Regions from separate parts of the Peribacillus sp. NPDC046944 genome, predicted to be linked through region 2. Evidence: riboswitches for the same ligand, from Rfam matches in the RefSeq annotation. Region 2 holds a riboswitch; each other region holds the start of a gene.
The links. Region 2 has a riboswitch for preQ1 ahead of ACQKIC_RS04345 (QueT transporter family protein). Riboswitches for the same ligand answer to the same signal wherever they lie in the genome.
Positions count from the first base shown of each region.

Region 1: linked by a shared signal. The riboswitch ahead of queC (7-cyano-7-deazaguanine synthase QueC) and the one ahead of ACQKIC_RS04345 (QueT transporter family protein) in region 2 are both predicted to bind preQ1.
Region 3: linked by a shared signal. The riboswitch ahead of ACQKIC_RS00365 (VUT family protein) and the one ahead of ACQKIC_RS04345 (QueT transporter family protein) in region 2 are both predicted to bind preQ1.

Region 1 is NZ_JBNNML010000001.1:71,228-79,334, forward strand. Features, by position in the region: gene queD (6-carboxytetrahydropterin synthase QueD) at 1-307, opposite strand, end outside; gene queC (7-cyano-7-deazaguanine synthase QueC) at 307-969, opposite strand; PreQ1 riboswitch class I at 1,028-1,070, opposite strand; gene ACQKIC_RS00385 (methyl-accepting chemotaxis protein) at 1,256-2,935, shown strand; gene ACQKIC_RS00390 (hypothetical protein) at 3,478-3,678, shown strand; gene pgsB (poly-gamma-glutamate synthase PgsB) at 4,438-5,619, shown strand; gene pgsC (poly-gamma-glutamate biosynthesis protein PgsC) at 5,635-6,084, shown strand; gene ACQKIC_RS00405 (CapA family protein) at 6,095-7,351, shown strand; gene ACQKIC_RS00410 (gamma-glutamyltransferase family protein) at 7,463-8,107, shown strand, end outside.
Region 2 is NZ_JBNNML010000002.1:277,313-285,419, reverse strand. Features, by position in the region: gene ACQKIC_RS04370 (sigma-54-dependent transcriptional regulator) at 1-1,321, shown strand, start outside; gene adhP (alcohol dehydrogenase AdhP) at 1,374-2,387, opposite strand; gene ACQKIC_RS04360 (DUF3892 domain-containing protein) at 2,662-2,958, shown strand; gene ACQKIC_RS04355 (hypothetical protein) at 3,117-3,929, opposite strand; gene ACQKIC_RS04350 (YbaK/EbsC family protein) at 4,031-4,540, opposite strand; PreQ1 riboswitch class I at 4,704-4,748, shown strand; gene ACQKIC_RS04345 (QueT transporter family protein) at 4,755-5,240, shown strand; gene ACQKIC_RS04340 (TVP38/TMEM64 family protein) at 5,353-6,012, shown strand; gene ACQKIC_RS04335 (ATP-binding protein) at 6,120-7,751, shown strand; gene ACQKIC_RS04330 (copper resistance protein CopC) at 8,077-8,107, shown strand, end outside.
Region 3 is NZ_JBNNML010000001.1:63,015-71,121, reverse strand. Features, by position in the region: gene queD (6-carboxytetrahydropterin synthase QueD) at 1-58, shown strand, start outside; gene queE (7-carboxy-7-deazaguanine synthase QueE) at 51-779, shown strand; PreQ1 riboswitch class I at 933-975, shown strand; gene ACQKIC_RS00365 (VUT family protein) at 1,028-1,588, shown strand; gene ACQKIC_RS00360 (hypothetical protein) at 1,578-1,733, shown strand; gene ACQKIC_RS00355 (alpha/beta hydrolase) at 2,078-2,818, shown strand; gene ACQKIC_RS00350 (DUF421 domain-containing protein) at 2,885-3,586, opposite strand; gene ACQKIC_RS00345 (anti-repressor SinI family protein) at 3,798-3,950, opposite strand; gene ACQKIC_RS00340 (CAP domain-containing protein) at 4,326-5,465, opposite strand; gene ACQKIC_RS00335 (hypothetical protein) at 5,506-5,802, opposite strand; gene ACQKIC_RS00330 (aldo/keto reductase) at 6,064-6,906, shown strand; gene ACQKIC_RS00325 (MarR family winged helix-turn-helix transcriptional regulator) at 6,953-7,393, opposite strand; gene ACQKIC_RS00320 (NADH:flavin oxidoreductase/NADH oxidase) at 7,582-8,107, shown strand, end outside.

The DNA.
Region 1 (8,107 bases), on a different contig from region 2:
GTGGCAGCGTTTCATTCAAATAGCGGTGGTCAAGATGAATGTCGATTTCTTTTTTCCAGATCTCTTTGATGTCGCCAAAGTCGATCATCAACCCACGGGAATCATTATAGCCGCTTATGCCAAAAATGACTTTATACGTATGGCCATGCAGATTCTTGCATTTCCCTTCATAATCATGAAGATGATGAGCTGCATCAAACGTGAATTCCTTGCTCACGAGCACCCGTCTTTGATGATAGTTCAATTGATTACGATGAATGTCCTGTTCTATTTTTTGAAGCTTATCGACAATCTTGAACCCATACATTATAGGTTCACCTGCCGTCTAATCACATAGTCATCCAGACCCCTTTTTCGAAGCTTGCATGCCGGACACTCCCCACAGCCATCGGCTATGATTCCGTTATAACAAGTCAGCGTCTTTTCACGAACGAAATCAAAGGCACCCAGTTGATCCGCCATTTCCCATGTTTCTTCTTTATTCAGCCACATAAGCGGCGTATCTATAACAAAAGACTGATCCATCGAGAGATTCAAAGTGACATTCAACGATTTAATGAACACATCCCGGCAGTCTGGATATCCGCTAAAGTCCGTCTCACAAACACCGGTTACAATATGCTTCGCCCCAATTTGGCTTGCAAGCACTCCTGCGAATGACAAGAACAGTAAATTCCTTCCCGGTACGAATGTAGACGGTAACTCCCCTTCTTCCCCATCCGCCACAGCAATGTCACTTCTCGTCAACGCATTCGGCGCCAACTGGTTCAACAACGACATATCCAGAACATGATGCGGGATGTCCAGTTCCTTTGCAATATTCCGCGCACAATCAATTTCCAAGCTATGACGCTGATTATAATCAAACGTCACTGCCTCCACTTCCGAAAAATGCTTCATGGCCCAGAATAAACACGTCGTACTGTCTTGTCCCCCACTAAACACCACTACTGCCTTTTCTTTCTTCAACATTATGAAAAACTCCTTTTTTACGGAAAAAAGCAGCACCCTAAGAATAGAGTGCTGCTTTTCCTTAGTTTTTTTGAGAGGGTAGCTAGAACCTCTTCCGCCTAAAGCGGCTTATAATCTTTTCTCTATAATCATAACGCAATATATGGAATCATATCAATATATTCCATAAAAACAAAGAGATTCCCTGTCTTTTCAGCTCAATTTCTCCTTTCCTCTTTAAATATCGGTCCCCATTTCCGATAAACAGAAGGTAAACTAATCTACCGAAAAAGGGGCCGTACACTTGAAAAAGATTAAAACAAAGGTATTGTTAGCATTTATGCTAGTCATATCTTTATGCATCATATTAGGAGCCTATAGTATTTACAGCAGCAATAAGTCTCTTAAACATTCTAGAGATATCATCGACCATGAATTGCCTCTTCTTATTAAAGATGAACAATTACTCTATAACCTTTCGCAAAGAATGGCATTTGTTAGAGGGTATATCCTATTTGGAGATGAACAATATAAAGAGGATTTCCTAGCTTATACCGAAGAAAGCAAACACCTACAAGAAGAGCTATTAGCCTTATCCGACTCTGAGAGAACGAAAGAAATCATTGAAACAAGCATTGATTGGAGAACCATGATTGAAGAACGCGTCTTTACCCAGTATGAGCAAGGAGATGAAAAACAGGCGAAAGAAATATTGCTAAATGAAGTAGCGCCCATAAGCACGGAAATAATGGATGGCTTCAAAGAGCTCGCTTCCGAGCGCGAAAAACTGATCGTCGCTTCCGGAGAGACCGTCATCAGCAGTGGAAAATCCGTTAAAACGACGAGTATCATTTTATCCATCATTACAGTCATAGCAGGAATTGGCCTTGCCCTTGTGACAGCCAACCTCATTACCAAACCGATCCTAAGGATCCGAGACAGGATGAAGCTAGTGGAAAAAGGTGAACTGAACCATGAACCACTTAAGCAGACATCAAACGATGAACTCGGGGAATTGACGTTTTCTACAAACGAGATGCAGAGAAACCTTCGCGATATCATCGAAAACATGCTGAATGTATCCGAATCCGTTACAAGCAAAAGCGAAGAGCTGACCCAATCGGCAAATGAAGTGCAACAAGGAAGCAGTCAAATTGCAACCACTATGTACGAGCTGTCAGAAGGCTCTGAGTCACAAGCCAACCAAGCAACGGAAATCGTCCGTATGGTGGAAGAATTCTCAGGAAAGATCCAAAAGGCACACAGTGAAGGAGAAGAAATTTCCCAAACCTCCACAGAGATTCTATCCCTAACTAAGGAAGGGACAGTCTTGATGAACAAATCCGTGCAGCAAATGCAAACGATTGATAGGATTGTGAAACAGGCAGTCGATGAGGTAAAAGGCCTTGATTCACAATCCCAGGAAATTTCAAAGCTCGTTCAGGTCATACAGGACATTTCCAATCAAACCAACTTACTCGCTTTAAACGCAGCCATCGAGGCGGCACGCGCCGGCGAACATGGAAAAGGATTTGCCGTCGTCGCCGAAGAAGTTCGGAAACTCGCGGAACAAGTTACAGATTCTGTGGGTGACATTACTGGAATTGTTACAGCCATTCAAACAGGTTCAAAAACCGTCGTTCACTCCTTGGAAGATGGATATACACAAGTAGATGAAGGCACCCAACAAATTACCATTACCGGCCAAACCTTTGAAACCATCAATCATTCAGTGGGAGCCATGAGCACAAAATTACAACACATAACCAATGACTTACACTATATCTCTACCAATAGCATAAAAATCAACCAGGCTGTCGAAGACATTGCAGCCGTTTCCGAAGAGTCAGCAGCAGGCATTGAACAAGTATCCGCCTCAGCACAGCAATCCAGCTCTTCAATGGATGAAATCACCAATCACGCCAGTGAACTTGCATCATCGGCTGAACAGTTAACAGATCAGGTTAAAAGATTTCAATTATGATGAAAGCCGCTTCCCACACCTACCTTGTGGGAAGCTTTTCCTTGCATTTAGCTATTCCTATGAAGTTAATAACAAATATATCCTCTTCATTAAAATTGTTTCAATATAGTGAATACGGGGAATAAACTAATAACAACACAAAACAAACTATAATAAAAAATTCACCATGAATCTTATACAGAGAGAAATAATTCAACTTACACTATTATTTTCTGAATATTCAATGTATAATTAATATTACTCCAGTAATATTTACATCAGTAAATAGTAGAATTACTACTTCCTCTCTAGAAGTGTCAGCACACTTTTAAAAAGCATTTGAACCAACTCTTAATTACTCTCATTTGAAACCCGATCAACAGGAGACTCTCTAAACAGACGAGATGGTCTTACATCAATATCGTATTCCAAATCCAGAGAACTAAGTCTATATAATCACCTTTACTATTTTTTATTTCCTATTTTATAATAAGTGGTTAATTTCCACCTAAAGTATGTTACTATTAACCTAATACTTTTTAACCAAACAAGGAGGAATTCATATGAAACGATTTTTCAAATTCATAGCAAAGTTAAACGAAGGGAAAGCCCAAGACGAATTCTTTCGCAACGAATACGAAAATTACTTGAAGATGAATTCTGCCGATAAAGGAAACAGAAGATTAGCCCCTATGCTTTATGTTATAGATGGCGGTAAAAAGGACTCACATCCTGAGCTTTTAAATAGAATAAAATCTAGCTAAAGATAGCATCATCTTAAAATTGATTCGAGACTATCAATTTACAAAAAATACTCTCATCTATAAATAACATTTCATTTAATCCCTTATTATAAATGAATGTAAAAATACTCCAAAAACTCAGAATTTATTCTGGGTTTTTTTTAGTTCTACTATTAACACTATATTAATAGAAGAAACTAGTCTTTTTTTTAAAAACCCTCGTTTCCAAAACTTTTAAGGGAAGGATTTTGACAATTTATTGATGTCACCTCATAGCCCCTCGGGTATTTCATATTAAAAAAACCCAAAAAATATGGGGGGTGATTTTACTCATCTTTATCCAAATCCAAAAAAGTAGCACTAAATGAGTCATTAGAATCAAAATACAGGAATAAAGAAAAAACAAACTAGTAGATTAGAAAATAAATGCACAAATAGGTATAAACAATTATAAAACAGGAAGGATCGTCTACATTAAACTCCTACAGTAGATACTAGGAATTGGGTTTTTATCCTTATAAAAAGAATTCATTATCCTATAAAAATTATTTTTTATTCTCCATCTCATAATAGAATCATCATGAAATGGGGAATCCATAGAGTATTTGTCCTTACATGAATATTATAGTCATTAGTTACTATTACACTCATTTATAGTTTAATTTGGAAATTATCAAAATAAGCTATCTTGCTATAGAAAAACGACCCTTGCTTAATAAGTTTAAAATCATGTAGTGTGTATTCAGTAAATCAAATATATAAAAAAAGAGAGGTTAAAAAATGGCACCGATATTTATTTGTGCATTATTTTTGCTTGGCTATGGCATAGTCGAACAAAAACGCCATCAAAAGCGTCTCGACTCCATTCCCGTACGTGTCAACGTAAATGGGATCCGAGGGAAATCCACTGTAACACGTCTGATTACAGGTGTGATCAAGGAAGCGGAGTACAAGACAATAGGAAAAACAACCGGAACTTCCGCAAGAATGATTTATTGGTTTACGGACAAAGAAAAACCGATCATACGTCGTCCAGAAGGACCGAATATCGGGGAACAACGTCGCGTAGTTAAAGAAGTAGCTGACTTAGGAACTGAAGCATTAGTTTGTGAGTGCATGGCCGTGCAGCCTGACTATCAACTAATCTTCCAAAATAAAATGATTCAGGCAAATATTGGGGTTATCGTAAATGTTCTTGAAGATCACATGGATGTCATGGGACCAACATTGGATCAAGTTGCAGAAGCATTCACTGCAACCATACCCTACAATGGGCATTTAATAACCATCGAGGGCGAACATTTAGAATATTACAAAGAAATTGCCAAACAACGTAATACGAAGGTAATCGTAGCCGATAACTCAAGGATCTCAGAAGAATTTCTACGTGAATTCGACTATATGGTATTCCCTGATAACGCCTCCCTTGCCTTGGCTGTTGCAGAAGCATTGGGTATCGATGAGAAAACGGCATTCCGTGGCATGTTAAATGCACATCCAGATCCAGGGGCCATGCGTATCACTAAATTTGGAGATGCTAGGCAACCGACTTTCTTCGTTAATGGATTTGCCGCCAATGATGCGTCATCTACATTGAATATTTGGGACAGGGTAAGTACCTTCGGATACAGCACGGAAGCCCCTATCGTAATCATGAACTGCCGTCCTGACCGTGTGGACCGTACAGAGCAATTTGCAAGAGATGTATTGCCTTACATAAAGTCCGAAATCGTCATTGCCATCGGTGAAACTACTTCACCAATAACGAAAGCATTTGAGCAAGGAAAATTGGATACAGTAGAGTATTGGGATTTAGAAGAATGGTCAACGGAAGAAATCGTTGCCAAACTGCGCCCAGTCATGAAAAACCGAATCGTTTATGGGGTCGGTAACATTCACGGAGCAGCAGAACCCTTAATTGACGCAATCATGAAAACTAAAACGAAGCAAAAAGCGAGTTAAGTAGGAGGAACCTTAATGTTTGGATCGGATTTATACGTAGCCCTAGTACTAGGGGTAACACTGAGCCTTATTTTTTCAGAAAAAACGGGTGTTGTGCCCGCCGGACTTATCGTGCCAGGTTATTTGGCATTAGTTTTTGATCAATGGCAAGTCATGCTGGTAATTATTATAGTAAGTATCTTAACTTATTTCATTGTCGCTCACGGTCTTTCAAGATGGGTAATCTTATATGGAAGAAGAAAGTTTGCCGCAATGATGATAACGGGGATTTGTCTAAAACTCGTATTGGATTTCGTCTACCCCGTCATGCCTTTTGAAATCTATGAATTCCGTGGTATTGGTATAATCGTCCCTGGCTTGATCGCTAATGCCATTCAAAGACAAGGAATGCCATTAACACTCGGCAGCACGCTTTTATTATCCGGAGTAACTTTCGGTCTAATGAACGTGTATTACCTATTCTGAGGTGGATAAAATGAAACGTACTTTAAACGCAAAAGAAAAAACACTTATCTTTACAAAGCGGACGAAGAAAAAGAATCTCAAATACACTGCAATCGTTCTACCGATATTGATCATCGTCTTAGTCGTAACATCTTGGTTGGGACGCACGAAAGACGTGGAAGTTGTTGCATCCAAACCAAACGATACCCTTACAATGTCAATGGTCGGAGATATCATGATGGGCCGTTATGTCGAGGAAGTGACAGACAGCCATGGTTTTGATTACCTCTTCCGTTACATGAAGCCCTATTTTAACGCTTCGGATTATGTAAGTGGAAACTATGAACATCCTGCTCTAGCAAAAGATGTATCGAAATATGAAGAAGCTGATACAGCCATTCGTCTAAATTCGTATGCAGATGGCGTGGAAGCTGTTAAAAATGCTGGATTTTCTGTCATGACTCTTGCGAATAACCATATGATGGACTTTGAAGAACAAGGATTGCTCGACACAATCGATGAATTCGAGAATGCCAAAATGGATTATGTTGGTGTAGGTCGGAATATTACAGAAGCGAAAGAAAACATCAATTACCAAGATGTTAAAGGCGTACGTATCGCTACTCTTGGCTTTACCGATGTATATGGTAAAAATGCGGTAGCCAAAAATACTCAAGCTGGGTTATTGAATTCCAATCCTGACTTATTATTTGAAATGATCGGTGACGCCAAGGATGCGAAAAAAGGAAACGCAGACTTAGTTGTCGTCAATATGCACTGGGGCCAAGAATATGCTACTTCTGCGACAGGTCGTCAAACAGAATTAGCGAAAGCGGTGATCGATGCTGGTGCAGATATCATCATTGGCCATCACCCCCATGTCGTCCAATCATTCGATGTGTATAAAGATGGACTTATCTTTTACAGCTTAGGAAACTTTGTATTCGACCAAGGCTGGACACGTACAAAAGATTCTGCGATGGTACAATACCATTTAACTGATGACGGACAAGCAACCGTTGATGTGGTTCCCTTGCAAATCAAGGAAGCTACACCAAGACCCGCTACATCTTCTAGCGATGTATCGCGAGTTTTCCGTTGGTTGACGAAAGAAACAAGTGACAACGTGCAATGGTCTAAAAAAGATAATAAGATAGAGATTAAATTGGATCATACACGTGTAATAGACCATAAAGAACAGCGTGAACAAGAGGAAAAAGCAGCCCAAGAAAAGAAAGCTGCTAAAGAAAAGAAAGTAACCCAAGAAGAGACAACTACTGAAGAATAGAAACATGAAGCACCATCATACAACTAGATAATACGTGAATAAGAGTCTACTAGCAGGTATGCTAGAAGACACACATCTTAGAAGATCACACCGAAAAGAGGCGATCAATCAGTGTTTTATCCTTTCACACGGAAAGTACTCCTTTCCCTTTGTTTGCTCATTTTTATAGCAGGATGTTCAAAAACTGACCCTCTTTCTGACACGCATGATACCAATGAATCTTTAAATGATAAATCATATGGAGTTAGCTCTTCCAACCCTATCGCCGTAGAAGTGGGGATGAATATATTAGATAACGGTGGAACAGCGGCCGATGCGTCGATTGCCGTTTCTTATGCATTGGGTGTAACTGAACCCTTTGGATCTGGAATTGGCGGCGGCGGCGGAATGCTGATTGTATCCGAATCTGAGAAACCTAATTTTATTGATTATCGTGAAACGGCTCCTGAACGTTCAAAGTTAAAACATAATACCGGTGTCCCTGGCTTTGTAGCCGGGATGCAAGCTGTCCATGATAAATACGGAACCATTCCGATGGAAGACCTTCTTCAGCCGGCCATCGACCTGGCTGAAGAAGGATTTGAAGTCGATAAAATGTTGGCCTCCCGCCTAAAGGCAGCCAAAGCAAGAATTTATTCAGAGAAAACTCTCTTGTTTTATCCTGATGACGATTCGATTGAACCAGGAAAGGTTTTGAAACAAGAAGATCTTGCTGACACATTGAAACTGATTCAGCGAAAAGGGCCCGATGGGTTT
Region 2 (8,107 bases):
TTATGCAATCGATTTTAATCAGGAGCATTATGATGCTGCGATGATTGATTTGAAGCTTCCCGATTGTGACGGCCTTTCCCTTTTACAACATCTCAAACAAAAACAACCTCGTTGCAAGGCACTCATCATGACTGGTTACAGCACAGTCAAGACCGCCGTCCGCGCAATGAAACTTGGCGCAAGTGATTATATGGAAAAACCCTTTGCCGATATTGAGATATTAGAAAAGCAGATTGAAAACCTCCTGAATGAAAACACGGATGTGAATCAGCATTTCTTTCAGAAACTGGCCAGGGACTCCGGTCTCATCGTCGGTGAAAGTGTCATAATGAAAGAACTGACAGAAATGGCGTTCAAAGTCGCTCAAAAATCGGTTAATGTCTTAATAGAAGGGGAAACGGGAACGGGTAAAGAGGTGCTCTCCCGCTTCATTCACTCAGCAAGCCCGCGTAACCACGAGCCCTTTATCGCGATTAATTGTGGAGCCATTTCAGAATCCCTGCTTGAAAGTGAATTATTCGGCCATGAAAAAGGCGCATTCACCGGTGCAACCCAACAACGAAAAGGCTTTTTTGAAATAGCCGGAAATGGAACCCTTTTCCTTGATGAAATTGCTGATGCCAGTCCAGCCATCCAAGTCAAGCTTCTGCGGGTCTTGGAAACTAGGGAATTTATGCGGGTCGGAAGCAGTGGGACATTACGGACCAACGCACGATTGGTAGCTGCCACTAATGAAAATCTTCAGCAAGCAGTAGAAAACAATAAATTTCGGGAGGATCTATTTTACCGCCTGAATGTTGTCACTCTTGAAATACCAGCATTACGTCATAGAAAAGAGGATATCCCTCTCCTTGTCGAGCATCTGGTCGAAAGGAATGGTCAGGCAGATGTATCCTTTTCACAAGAGGCTATCGAAAAATTACAGCTATACGACTGGCCCGGAAATATACGTGAGCTATCTAATACCGTGATGAGAACCTTAACCCTCGCAGATCATGGACAGGATATCACTGCGGACGATATCGTTCTCCCTACCCATCAGGTCATTTCACCCAAGAAACAAGCTACAATGGATCTTCACTCTCCTGAAAACCCTCTCGAAGAATGGCGGAAGAAACTTGTAGCCGATTTTAATGAAAAAGATGAGCTGACGCTTGAAAACATACTCTTGGAAATCAAACAGTTCGAATCTACCATCGAAAAAGAGCTCGTCCTGCAAACCCTTCAAAAAACGTATGGAAACCGGAATGAAGCCGCCAAGCGCCTACAGATTTCAATGAGGAAATTACGTTATATACTAAATGAAAAAAAACATACCTGACTCTTATATGAACAAGGGTGCCCCCATTAATAGGACACCCTTTCATTTTTTTCTATTCCATTGTTAAAACGATACGACCGTTAATTTCACCCTTTTCCATCATTTTAAACACATCATTGATTTCATCAAGCGGTCTTGTTTCAATATTCGTCCGTACTTTTCCATCTGCCGCAAATTGAAGAGATTCTTGTAAATCTTTTCTTGTACCAACGATTGAACCTCGCACAGTTACCCCATTTAATACCGTATCAAAAATAGGGATAGGAAGTTCATCATTCGGCAATCCGACCACGACGAGTGTTCCGCCTCTTTTGACTGAACTGTAAGCCTGTTCAAATGCTTTTTTCGTTACGGCAACAGAAATAGCTGCTTGTACGCCACCAACTTTATCCTTAATTGCTTGAACGGGATCATTCTTCAACCCATTCACTGTATAATCCGCTCCTAGTTCTTTTGCCAGCTCAAGCTTATCATCTTGAATATCGACGGCAATGACATTGAATCCCATCGCCTTCGCATATTGAAGCGCAACATGCCCAAGTCCGCCAATACCATAGATTGCGACCCAGTCCCCTGGTTTTGCTTCTGAAACCTTAAGCGCTTTATACGTCGTCACACCTGCACAGAAAATTGGGGAGACCTCGGCAAAATCTAGCCCTTCCGGAACCTTGACAACATATTTTGCCGGTGCCTTACAATATTCCGCATATCCTCCGTCCACCGAATATCCTGCATTGAGTTGATCCAAGCAGAGCGTTTCACGGCCCGTCAAACAGTATTCACAGTCTCCACATGCTGAATAAAGCCATGGAATCCCTACTCGGTCACCGACTTTCAATGTTGTGACGCCCTCTGCTACCTTCTCGATAATCCCTACTCCTTCATGTCCAGGAATAAGCGGGAGCTTTGGCTTCACCGGCCAGTCGCCATGTGCTGCATGTAAATCCGTGTGACATACGCCACATGCCTTAATTTTAACTAGAATCTCACCATACTCTAAATCCGGAATCGGTACATCCTTTATTTCAAGCTCTTGTTTAAATTCATTGACGACCGCTGCCTTCATTGTTTTAACATCCTTCAATGTTTTCGATTCCACCGTACTTGTCCCCTGATTTACATTCATGATTCTATTCCTCCCTTAGGTCCGTGTTTTTCTCACTTCCACTTATTTATAATGCAAGTGCCATGCCAAACAGAAAAGTCCAATCAAGTTAGGTTCAAACGTAAATCCTAGCCGAAAATTCGGCCCATTATGACAGAAATCCGGCTCAATGATGACGAAAACCAGTTCGTATATTGCTGGAAAAATGGTTCACCCTATAAAGAGGAGGTGTACAATGGACACATTTGAAGAAGCCTATGAATCCTACAAACAACAAGGAACGCCACAAGCAAACCAACAAGGTGGGAACGACAAAGAAGAAATTGTCGCCGTACGGAAGAATGAAGAGGATAATATCATCGCCATCAAGACAAATACCGGAAGGGAACTGGACTATCCCACCGCTCTTTCAGAAGCCAAGGCTGGTGCACTCGCAAACGTAGATGTCTTTCATAAATATGGTCGGGACATTTTGCGGAGTGAGCCTGATGGCATTAAAGAAAATAATCTGGATGAACTGCCTGAATTTTAAAGACCGAGAAAAGCTGCCTTCCATTCAGGCAGCTTTTTTCCGCAACAAAAAAAGAACCGCATACTAACAGGTTCTCCTAACGACTTCCTCAAGGTTTTCCGGGATATTGAAAATGGAGCAACCAGCACTCTCCCTTTTTCTCCAATCCTTCTATCTGTTTACCATTCATAATGATAGAACTCAGATATTTCCAGCAAGCGGCCACAGATTTCGACCACTTCTATGATTTCAATCCAAGACATATCCATCCCAAGTTCATTAGCATGCGAAATCTTATCCCGTAACTTCCTGATGGCATTGGCATCTTTCTTCCCCTTACTTTTGGATGGGATTTGAAAAAATGTTCTCAACTCTTTATCTTTATGAATAATGTCGAATTTATCGCTAATTTGTAGACATTCAATTAAATTAATCTCCTCATTTTTCTCCATTCTCCTTTCATATAATTCACTTGCCTTATGTAGACGATCCTCACTAATCATCGGATACCAGCTTTCACCCCCGAATCGATGCATGATAATATCACTAAGTCTCATTTCCAATAAAGTGATATAGCCAAAAATCAGCATCCTGATTGGTGGTTTTTGGAGGTCGGCATGCGTGATTAACTTTTTGATTGAATTATTCTCTAACACGAATACCCTCGTTTTCTTCTTAAAAATGCCTAACAATTGGATCAAGGGCGTTGAATCCGATACAAGTTCCCTTGGGGAAAAGAGCTTCATATAATCCGAAATGTTCCCTTCGCCAAGTTCATGTCTATCGATATAACCAACGATTTCCCCCTGGTCTTTCACGGCCAATGTATCAAAGTGTTTTTCCTCCATTACATTTTTGATATCAATGGCCGATTCATCTTTTCCACAAAACTCAAACTCTTGGGCTATGCTTCTGACCGTGATATTTTCCTCATATAGATTTTTAAGACTGTGATAACTACTATTGTTGTTTTTGTACTCTACATTGGACATCCATGACCCTCCATCATTAGCATTCTATCCTAATTCATTAGAACCTAATAACTCCCCACTATCAGAAATAAGTCCACATGAAGTGGACTTTATTCCTTCATTCAAATGATATGTTTCTGCATATCTTCATTCACTTCTTGTTCCCAGTCCTTGCAAACATCTACCCAGTCCTTTGCTTTTGAGAATTGAAATAAATCCCCGAGTGAAAGTTCAATGGCTGAGTTCGCGCTCCCGCAAGCCGGGAAAACTGTCTCAAACCGTTTCATCGAAACATCCAAGTAAACATCCAGTTCATTTGCCAATCCAAATGGGCAGACACCCCCGATTGCATGTCCGGTCTGTTCAAGAACTTCTTCTGGAGATAACATCCTTGCCTTGAACCCAAACATTTTCCGGAATTTCTTATTATCGACTTTCGCATCTCCAGCGGCCACGACCAAAATTGCTTGGTCTCCTTCTCCCCTAAATGACAACGTTTTGGCAATGCGCGCGGGTATAACCCCGATTGTCTCCGCAGCTTGGTTTACTGTGGCACTAGATGTTTTGAATTCCATCACATCATGTTCCCTGTTCCATTGTTTAAAGTGGGCCCTAACACTCTCGATTGACATTTACTTTCATCCCTTTCCTTTAACTCTTTTTATGAATCGTACCATTCTTCACTATAGTAAAGCAAAATCTCTTTCCTTTATTCTAAATATTCAATATTTCGCATAAAATCTTGAAATTGACGAAAGAGGCCAAAATACGATACTATTAAACTTCGGGCAAAAGCCTAACGTGGTTCGTAACCATCCCACGATAAAAAACTAGGGAGAGAAAAATATGAATATTCGTACGCTCGCGATAAATGGTCTATTGGCTGCCATCTATATCGCTGTCTCATTCGTGCTTCAGCCGATTATGTTTGGGGTGCTTCAATTCCGCATTCCCGAAATGTTGAATCATCTTATTGTATTTAATAAGAAATATATATCCGGCATAGTCGTCGGTGTGTTCATATCGAACCTTTTCTTTTCACAGTTAGGGGCATATGACTTGATTTTTGGGGTCGGGCAATCTCTGATAGCCTTATTGCTTGTCATCTTTTCTTCCCGTTTCATAACGGGCATTAAGGGTCGAATGGCCATGACCATCATCATATTCACGGTTACGATGTTCCTAATAGCCATAGAATTGAATCTAGTCTTAGGATTGCCATTCTTAATAAGTTGGGCAACAACAGCAGCCGGGGAATTCCTCGTCCTACTGATCGGGGCACCCATCATTTATATGATGAATAAAAGAATTCAATTTGGAAAGTTGCTTTGAACTCACTGTGCATAAAGTAAAAGAACATTCTATATCCAAAGAGCTGTCTGCTACATGCAGCGGCTCTTTTTTTCAACCATACTCAAAAAAATTGATAAATGGTGGTGACTTTTTGCAGAAAAAAATACTGATGTTACTCGTCCTTCTGATTGTAGTAACATTCATCGGGCTAAATTCAGAATTATTCACGATGATTTGGAATAGCGACTTGGAATCCGTGATAGCCATATTGACAGAAAATCTCCTTCTTACCTTTGTAGTGACGTTCGTTTTGATGATCATTCAGAACTCCTTTACTGTCATCCCCCTGATTTTACTTTTAACAATTAATGTAACGATCTTTGGCTTTGCATTCGGGTATCTATGGAGTTGGTTAACAAGCGTGGTCGCGTCAGGAACCATTTTCTATGCTGCCAGGCACTGGTTCCAGTCATTGATTTTAAGAAAGATGGGTACCGACTGGCAGGATTCCGTCAAGGATCATGGGTTTATGTATGTCTTTACCGGTAGAATTTTCCCTTTCATACCGACAAGTTTAATAAACCTTGCAGCTGGAGTTAGTTCCGTCACCTTCAAAGATTTCTTAATGGCAACAGCATTAGGCAATCTCATCTACTTCTTCTTTCTCTCTTTAATTCCATATGGACTTCTTTCCGTAGAGATGAATCAATATACATTGATTGTACTCGGTTTCCTGCTCTTAACCTTTTTCCTTATCTACAAGCGCTTCAAGAAAAAAAAGAACCTATCACTCTTTAAGAAAAACAGGTAACCTTGCTGCCTGTTTTTTTGTGTGGAATCGTATATTTTCAGCCAATAGTTTGTTAAAATGTGTATGTATTTCAGCTTTGAAATGTCGGAGAATTCAGGGAGACCCATATGCCGAGACGTATCATATTAGTAATCTACATTCTTTCTGGAATGACCACATTACTTGTTTTCAATTACTATTTAATGAATTCCTTGAATACTAAAGAGGCGTTCCTTCAACTCCAGCGAGCAGAAGGGTTCATCTTTGTCCTATTAATCGGTTTGATTTTATTTCTCTACTTATCTAAAAGAGAAGAGTTCAAACAACTAAAAGAAGAAGAACAACTTCGAAGTACCCTTATTAACTCAATGGTAGACTTTGTGAATTTTAAGGATGGAGAAGGTAGATGGCTAGAATCGAATACGTTTGGACTTCAGTTATTCCAATTGGAGAATGTGGACTATAAAGGAAAAAAAGATAGCGAGCTTGCCGAGTACTCCCAATTCTACAGAGATTCATTGATTTACTGTGAAGATTCCGATCAAGAAACATGGGCAATGAAGAAGATTACGCGTTGTGAGGAGAATATTCCACTGCCAAACGGTCATTTTAAGACCTTCGATACCATCAAAGTCCCATTATTTCATGAAGATGGTTCACGAAAAGGGTTAGTAGTCATAGGTAGGGATATTTCAGAAAGAATTGCCGCGGAAAGTCAATTGCTTGCTAGTGAACAGCGTTATAAGTCTTTGTTTGATCACAACCCTTCCCCCATGTTAATGCTTGATTTGAAAGGAACCATCACAAACGTCAATCCAAGATTTGAAACCGTCACTGGATTCCGTAAAGGTGAAGTTCAAGGGGACCCTTTTATTGATTTGGATTTTTCCGCAGAAGCTAAAGAGCTCATCCAATCATCCTGTCAATATGTCGTGGAAAATCAGAAGGGGATTAAAAAAGGAAAAGATATAGCGCTTGTTACCAAATACGGGAATTCCATTTTACTTTCTTGTACTTTTGTTCCCATGTTAGTGGGCAAAGAATTAGCCGGTATCATTACGTATGCAAAAGACGTAACACAAATTCGTGAAACAGAAAGACGCTTACGAAAATCCGAGAAACTTTCGATCATCGGTGAACTTGCAGCAAGTGTTGCTCATGAAGTGCGCAACCCTTTAACGTCCTTAAAAGGGTTCGTTCAACTCCTGAAAAAAAACGACCAACCCCATGATCAATATTACACCATCATGCTTAGCGAATTAGACCGAATCAACTTAATCGTTAGCGAATTGCTTGTCCTAGCAAAGCCTCAGGAAATCATGTTCAGTCAAAATCAGATCGTAGAATTGATCGATGAAGTCAGAGCCTTGCTTCTTGTAGAAGCCGATTCTTCTTCCGCTCAAATTTCTATCGAGGTAAAAAACGATATACCGCTTATTTTATGCGAAGCAAACCAGCTGAAACAAGTATTCATCAACATGGTCAAAAATGCTCTGGAAGCAACAGCATCCCATATTTCGATAGAAATTGAGCATATTAACCATTCCATTTCCGTTACAATCAAGGATAATGGCTGTGGAATCGAGAAAGATCGCATGAAACATCTCGGGGAGCCCTTTTTTTCATCTAAAGAAAAAGGGACTGGGCTTGGACTGACCGTAAGTTGCCGAATTATCGAAGCGCACCAAGGAAAAGTACACTTTAGTAGCAAACTAAACCATGGTACCGAAGTTAAAATTGAATTGCCGATATATAAATAGGATAAGTACTTGTTTACTTGTCCTATTTTGTTGTGTTCGGGATATAAGTAAACGTCCCCATACACACGATTGAACCGGCCAAAATCACCTTCTCGCCTTTTTTATCTTTTTCAACGTACTCCCCCCTACATTTCCTGTAATATGGTAAGGTCAGAGTACCATGGTAAGCTTAATTATTTCTTAATGATGCATAATAGGAAATAGAATAATTAGCTTATAGATCAAGAAAATGTAGAGAGATTCTCTTCATTTTTTCACTGTTATTTCACATTTTCATTTTATACTAGTTCATAGAAGTACTAAGAAAGGTTGCTGGCACAACAAAATGAAGAATTACATATGGCTGTTCGTCAGTC
Region 3 (8,107 bases), on a different contig from region 2:
TTATGAAACGCCGACGAGTTATGCTGAAGCAAGACGGGAGTGGATGGACTGTGAGTAAGCTGCCCGTCATGGAAATCTTCGGGCCGACCATTCAAGGGGAAGGCATGGTCATCGGGCAAAAGACGATGTTCGTCCGGACAGCTGGGTGCGACTATTCATGTGCTTGGTGTGATTCCGCCTTCACTTGGGATGGGACAGGAAAGGAAGATATCGTCCACATGACAGCTGAAGAAATATGGGAGGAGCTAAAACTCAAGGGAGGCAAGGGTTTCTCCTTCGTGACGATATCCGGGGGCAATCCCGGCCTCTTGAAGAATATGGCTGAGTTAATCACCCTTTTAAAAGAGAAGAACATCAGAATTGGCGTGGAGACACAAGGTAGCCGGTGGCAGGATTGGTTTCTCGATATTGATGAACTGACGATATCACCAAAACCGCCAAGTTCAAGGATGAAGACCGATTTTGAAGTGCTTGATGATATCCTATCTAAGCTTTCCAATAGAAGGGATGAAAATCAAATCTCTTTGAAGATTGTCGTATTTGATGAAGCTGATTATCAATATGCGAAGAATGTACATGCCCGCTATCCAGGCATTCCTTATTACCTGCAGGTAGGCAATGATGACAGCGTGACGACGGACGATCGGCAGCTGGTCAGTGAACTGTTGGGAAAATATGAACAGTTAATTAATCGGGTGATTGCCGATGACGAACTGAATGATGTGAAGGTGCTCCCCCAGCTGCACACGTATATCTGGGGAAATAAACGGGGCGTGTAAGGAAAAGGATGGGGAGGTCATACTTTCTATTAAATGCCGTTTCTCTTCTATTATATGTTCTTTACTTTTAGATACGCGAGGGGGTACTTTTATCCTTGATTTACTTCCGTATCCAAGATAAGATGAAAAAGGAAAAAAGATAATCCGCTTGAGGCGGAAGAGGTTCTAGCTACCCTCTCAAAAAAACTAAGGAGAACAGCACTCTTTCTTAGGGTGCTGTTTTTTCCTATAAAAGGAGATTGTAAGGAATGTTTAGAGTTCTATTGTATTTATTGTCCATTGTAACCGCGAATGTGGTCACAGCCGCTTTTATGCCACTGCAATTAGGTATGTTCATCATCCCGATGGGGACATTGTTGATCGGAGGGACCTTCATCTTCCGTGATTTAGTTCAAAATAAGTTTGGCAGGGCAAGGACTTATCTGTGCATTATTCTGGCATTAATTTTATCAGCAAGTGTATCATTCTTGTTAGGGGATACATTATTAATCGTATTTGCTTCCGCCCTTTCATTCGTGGTGGCGGAAACGGCAGATACGGAAATATATACTCGATTGAAGCTACCATTAAGTTGGAGGGTATTTTACTCAGGGGTAGTTGGAGGCTTTTTCGATTCCGCAATATTTGTGGTGATTGGGCTTAGTCCACTGGGGGCGAACATCTTGCCGTGGTCCTCTGTACCAGCCGCGATTGTTGGTCAAATCATTGTCAAAACGGTCATTCAGTCAATAGGGGCCATTTTATTGGGGAAAATCCATGTAAGGCTTGATAAGCGGATCAATAATGGAGGGAATGCGCTTGATGGATGATACTAAAGAAGAAGATAAGTGCTATTGCTTGGAGGCTTTTCGCGAGAAATATGGTCCGCAAGTCCAAGGAGAATGCTTGAAGCTTTCTTGTGCCAACTACAGAAAGCATAACCTTGATAAGCTAGAATCGAGAGAATGCGAGTAAACAAAACCCGTTGTTAAACGGGTTTTTCTTATAGAAAATTAGATTCCTATCCTGCGTAGTCAAACAAGGTTATCGATAATAAGAAGGGAAAAGGTACGGTATGATTACGTACCTTTTTATTAACATGATGTACCTCGAAATATAAGGTACATCATTGCTAAACTAAAAAAGGAAAATTTAGATTGCTAAATAAAACCAGTCATAGTAAAATGTCCTTCGGACCGCATCACTTGTCCTAAGTAAGGCATAGGTACTATAATCGGGGTAAAGAGGGTTACTTTAAATAGTTAATGATTTTATCAGAAATTTCAATATATACAACTTGAGGAAAAGGAGCAGATAGTATGAAAGTCATTGCACCTGAGTCATTCACATACAAAGGTGGAGAGAGAGCAGTTCTCTTACTTCACGGATTTACTGGAAGCACAGCAGATATGAAGAAGTTGGGTCGTTATCTCAATGACCGCGGCTATACCTGCCACGCACCTCTATATAAAGGTCATGGATTGCCAGCTGAGGAGCTCATCCATACAGGTCCAAAGGAATGGTGGAAAAACGTAGTGGATGGGTACCGTTTCCTTAAAGAAGAAGGGTACGAGGATATCGCCGTGGTCGGGATTTCCCTCGGTGGGGTCTTCTCTTTAAAAGTGGGAACGGAATTCCCTGTGAAAGGTGTCGTTTCCATGTGTGCCCCGATGAAAGGGAGAGACGTGAGTCGATTACATAATCGTATGATCAGTTATGCCAAGGCCTACAAAAAATTCGAAGGCAAAGACCCAGACCAAATCGATGCAGAAATTAAACGGTTAGAAAAAGAGCCTATGCACTCGTTGAAAGACGTTTTGCATATCATAGAAGATACAAGCGAAAATTTAGATTTGATTACAGCACCGACTCTTGTTCAACAGGGCCGGTTGGATGATTCCGACTATACGGAAAGTGCACCCATGATCTTCAATGATGTCGGTACGCAACATAGGCAATTGATATGGTATGAGCAATCAGGGCATATCATCACATTGGGGAAAGAGCGGGAGCAAGTTTATGAAGATGTTCATCGGTTTTTAAATAACTTGATTTGGTAAAGTGGGAAGGCTGCCGGTTAAATTGGGCGGCCTTTTTCTAAATGTAAATCTTCTGTCTGATGAAATTCAGCTGTATAAGAACACTTTCACGTTCCCGTTAGTATCGATAGTTGCCAATAAGATATCGGTTATGTCCGCATTGTACATGGTTACTTTCCTTTTCAGCCATCCTTCATCTATACCCACTCGGTTTAATTCGTGAAAATCAATCTTTCCCTCCTTAATAATGGTTATAGGAAAAGAAAATGGCTTTGTGGTCAACTTTATATCACCAGGGGTCACTGATTGGTATTGGGGAAGTAAGAAGAACGAAATAGTCCCATCCGGTTCCCAAAATGCCAAAGCAACTTTTTGAATCTCTTCAATTTTTGCCTTTCTTAATTCGGATAAAATGATATCGATAGAAATTCGCGCTTTGACTAAGTTTTTGTGGATGACTTGTCCGTTTTCTATAAGAGGCAAAGGAGGACTTTCAAAAAAATTTCGGAGTCTGCCCCAATGAAGACTCACAAATACACTGATTATATATAAAATAACTAGTACGACTGACGTGATCATCGGTCCCTTTAAGCCTAACTGTTCATCAGATAATGGGTGGGCAAGAATATTTCCAATGATCAGTGCCATTAAAAAGTCAATCAACCTTAACTGAGAAATGGCCCGGCGCCCCATCAATTTAACTGCAAAGAGTAAAAAAAGGAATGATATGATGGCTCTCAAAATCCACTGAATTGTAGTAAGTGTGTCTTGGCTGTAGAAAAAATCCATCTAAGCTCACGTCCTTGTTTTTTGTTATCTAAGAATTAGTATGAGCGTTTGACTGGTTTAGATGTAAAAATGAAAAAAAAAGGGCTGTCCCAAAAGGGGTAATTACACCGAAATTGAATATGTAAAAAGCAGAAACGTTGATTTAACAACATTTCTGCCTCTTTATTTTTGCGAAGTTCACTGGAGTAAGGACTTATTAGACAGCCCCTTTTTAACGTATTTTTTGTGCAGGCTCGTCACTTGAGTTCTTCTCGATGAATTTTTTGACCTGTTCTATCGTTAGGCCAATTCTTTTGGCTTCCATTATAAGTGCCAGCCATATTTTATCGAGTTGCTCCTGTTTCAATCTGTTCCTGGATTCCATGATCACCCTCCCAATCTACCTCTTGTATTTTTTATTCACCCAGAGCAGCGCAAGTTAGAGAGTAAAATGACTTCTTGGGTTTTAGTGCTGTTCCGTACTTTTCAATTTCTTCTATTTGACTTTCCGGATGTTTTTTGTCAGGGCTCCCTTATATTCATTAGGCTTTTCGTAAATGGGGCCTTTATTCGTGAGTGTCATTACTCATTTTCCTATGTAGTGATGCGGCTGTTATCCTGTCTTTTTTCCATGTTATTACTCTTTTGTATTATCTTACAGTGATAAAGTAGGAGTCAAGTTAAAATGCTAAATTAACAGAATATTAAAGAAAATAAAAAAGCCGATCAGGCTTTTCCTGATTACGGCATGTAAAGTGGCTTATCTTTTTAAATAGTTTTCTGTGTAATACGGTTTTTCATCTTCCTCAAAGGCGACGCCCACTCCCAGTGAAGAAAAGTCTTTTTGTAATTTATTTTCCCTGTGACCGATGGAATTCATTAAGCCTTCGTGGGCGAAGATACTGCTGTTCTGACCAGCGGCAAGGTTCTCTCCGGCCATGCGGAAAGTGATTTTGTCACTTTCCATCCGATCGAAGGGAGATTCCCCATCAAGATTAGTATGGTTAAAGTATTGGTTGACGGCCATGTCTTTACTGTGATCTTGGGCCGTCACTTTCACCTGCTTATCCCATGACAGGACGGAAAGATCATGATTGACCCTTGAGGCATTGGTCAAGTCGAATAGTTGATATTCAAAGCCCTTTTTAAGCTCCGGGCTGGAGGGGGCAAAATAGGTGCTTTTTTGCTGTTCAAGACCTGCACTGATGATTTGGATCGATGTGACTGTATTATCCTCATGTTTATCATAAAAAATCGTGACGAAGCTGTTATCCATTTTGAACGTATCATATTCGCCATTGCTTTGAATCTGGTAATATACATTTCCTTTAAGCAGTTTTGTTATTGGTTTACCCAATTTTTCCGTCACGGTTTCCTTGGGTGTATTTCGTTTGATTCCTTGCTTGGATGAAATCAAATCCTGGTTTGTATAGAGACCGACGACTCTATTCTTGCTGTCGTAGGCCACCATGAAGAAATTTTGATAATTTTCATGATAGGCAAACCACTCTACTCCATATTCGTTCAGGGAATGGCGTTTGGCCTCACCTGCCTGCTTTTCGACGGATTCCTTTGTGTCGCCAAGCTCGATATTACGGACCGAAAAGGAGGATTCAGCAGGGGCCTTCAAGTCAGGTTTATCCACCCTTTTCGTTTCGGTTTGTTCCTCATCTCTTGCTTGATCGACTGTATCCTTCAATTTGCCGATCAACTGGTTGACTCCGGTATTCAGTTTTTCAATGGCATTTGATACTTCAGGTTTGGTTAAGAGGGAGCGAACATCCGTCGTGAAAGATCCGATTCCCGCCTTTAATCCCGACTCCTGAATGTCTTTTCCATACCCATACCAAAATCCGCCGAGAAGAAGAAAGAGAATCAATAGATTAATCACACTCCGCACATCGTTCACCCCAACTCACATATAATTACGTTCCCAATGATTAGCTCATAAACTGTAATAGGGGAGGTAAAGATAACAATACGATGGAGAATAAGAAAAGGACCTGGGTAACCCTTTTTGGCAGCTTTTCTTTTTTTCCTTTGTACCACCCACTGAATTGCAACTTGTTTCTATATAAAACAAACAATAATATAAGTATGGCCACAGAACCGAAGTAGCTATACTGATTATAATCTATTCCGAAACTCTGATACACATTCTCTAACAGAACGGAACACAATGCCCCGACAATACCGAATAATAAAAGAATCCGGATTAACTCAAATAGTACTTTCATGTTTTCCTCCTATTAATCATTTCCTAATGTTCCCCCGCTGTATATAGTTTTCTACACGGGACATAAGGGTTCCTTCCTTTGTCAATTTTCAGTTTCTCGCTCAACATACCCGGTGCTGAAAATCACCATACGCCTTATCCTTTAAAGTACATTACTGTATTTTACTACTAAAATATATCATAATGGATGGTGAGGTGGATGATGCCTCAAAAGCAGTAGACATTTCTTATAGTGGATAATAAAAATTGGAGGTTTCTGATTATGGTCAATAGTTTACAAGCAACAACAACATTACATAATGGCGTCGAAATGCCTTGGTTCGGTTTAGGCGTATTTAAAGTGGAGGAAGGTCCAGAGTTGGTGAATGCAGTCAAAGTAGCCATTAAACACGGGTATCGTAGCATTGATACTGCAGCCATTTATGCGAATGAAGAGGGAGTAGGGCAAGGAATCCGCGAAGGGCTAGAGGTAGCGGGCATTGCAAGGGAGGATTTGTTTGTAACGTCAAAAGTTTGGAATTCCGAACTTGGCTATGAATCGACACTCGCTGCTTACGAGACTAGCTTAAAGAAGCTAGGTTTGGATTATCTTGATCTTTACTTGATTCATTGGCCAGTCGAAGGGAAATATAAAGAAGCTTGGAGAGCAATGGAGACTCTTTATAAAGAAGGAAAGGTAAAAGCGATCGGGGTAAGTAATTTCCAAATCCACCATCTGAAGGATTTATTGAATGAAGCAGAAGTGAAGCCAATGGTCAATCAAGTTGAATGTCATCCACGTCTAACTCAAAGGGAATTGCTGGAATTTTGCCGACAAGAAGGCATTCAATTGGAAGCTTGGTCTCCATTAATGCAAGGTGAATTATTAGATAATAAGGACCTTCAACAGATTGCATCCAAGTATGGAAAATCCGTGGCCCAGGTCATCTTACGTTGGGATTTACAAAATGGGATCGTGACGATTCCAAAGTCGACAAAAGAGCATCGAATCGTGGAGAACTCCTCGGTATTTGATTTTGAACTAACGGAAGAAGATATGGCGCGAATGAATGAAATGAATCAGAATCATCGAGTCGGACCAGATCCTGACAACTTCGATTTTTAAGGAAAGGCAGAGATAGACGAGCTTGCAGTCTATCTCTTTTTTTCATTCAATCGTCCTTACTCGATGATTGACCATTCATGAAAAAAGCAAGGGCTGTACCCATGTCACTGTTGGATAATGATGTGTTAAGCGTTTCGTTAACCGTTTCCAACATTTCGCGAAGGCGCTGCTCACCCTTATCCGTGATGAGGGCACATACGCCACGTCGGTCATCTTCATATCCGAGCCGTTTTATTACCCCGCAACTTTTGTTTTCCATCCTGACGGAAAGCCTGGACATGGCACTTTGGCTTAACCCGACAAGCCGCTGTAATTCCAAAAGCCTCAATTTTTTTTCAGGTGCCTGAGATAAGTACAATAAAACGTAAAACTCATTCAAGGGCATTTGGTGCTTTTCCTGCAAGGCTCTATCAAGGTCATTGGAGAGCTCGGCATGTATATGTGTAAAGGATAACCAAGTATTTATAAGGGATTGTTCATGGGACATATCTTTTTGCCTCCCTCTGTTTACCTATTTTACATGTACCATTCGTTAAATTAAATGTACCAATAGGATGGATCAATGACAATAGCCGATTTGAGCATCGGTCGATTTGAATTAGTTGACACTACTTTTTGTGCATGATATAAATGCATGTGCATGCATTATAATACTTTGAGAAGGAGTTAGATACTATGAAAGATTTATTTTCCCCTTATTCTATAAAAAATCTCGATCTTAAAAATAGAGTCGTCATGCCACCTATGTGTCAGTATTCAGTCATGGCTGAAGATGGCGTACCGACAAGCTGGCACCAACATCATTATGTAAGCAGAGCGATTGGCGGCACAGGTTTGATTATCGTGGAAATGACCGATGTGGAACCGGATGGCCGGATTTCCAATCGCGACCTTGGTCTATGGTCTGACGATCAAGTTGGGGCTTTCACTAAGATTGTCGATGAAGTGCATCAATATGGAGCAAAAATCGGCATCCAAATCGCCCATGCAGGACGCAAAGCCGAAGATGCAGAGACACCTGTTGCCCCATCGGCGATTGCCTTTGATGAAACGTATAAAACGCCGAGAGCCTTGGAAACGGAAGAAGTGAAGGGAATGGTCGAGAAGTTCCGTCTATCTGTCAGAAGAGCGGTACAAGCTGAATTCGACGTCATTGAGTTGCATGGTGCACATGGCTATTTAATTCACCAATTCACCTCTC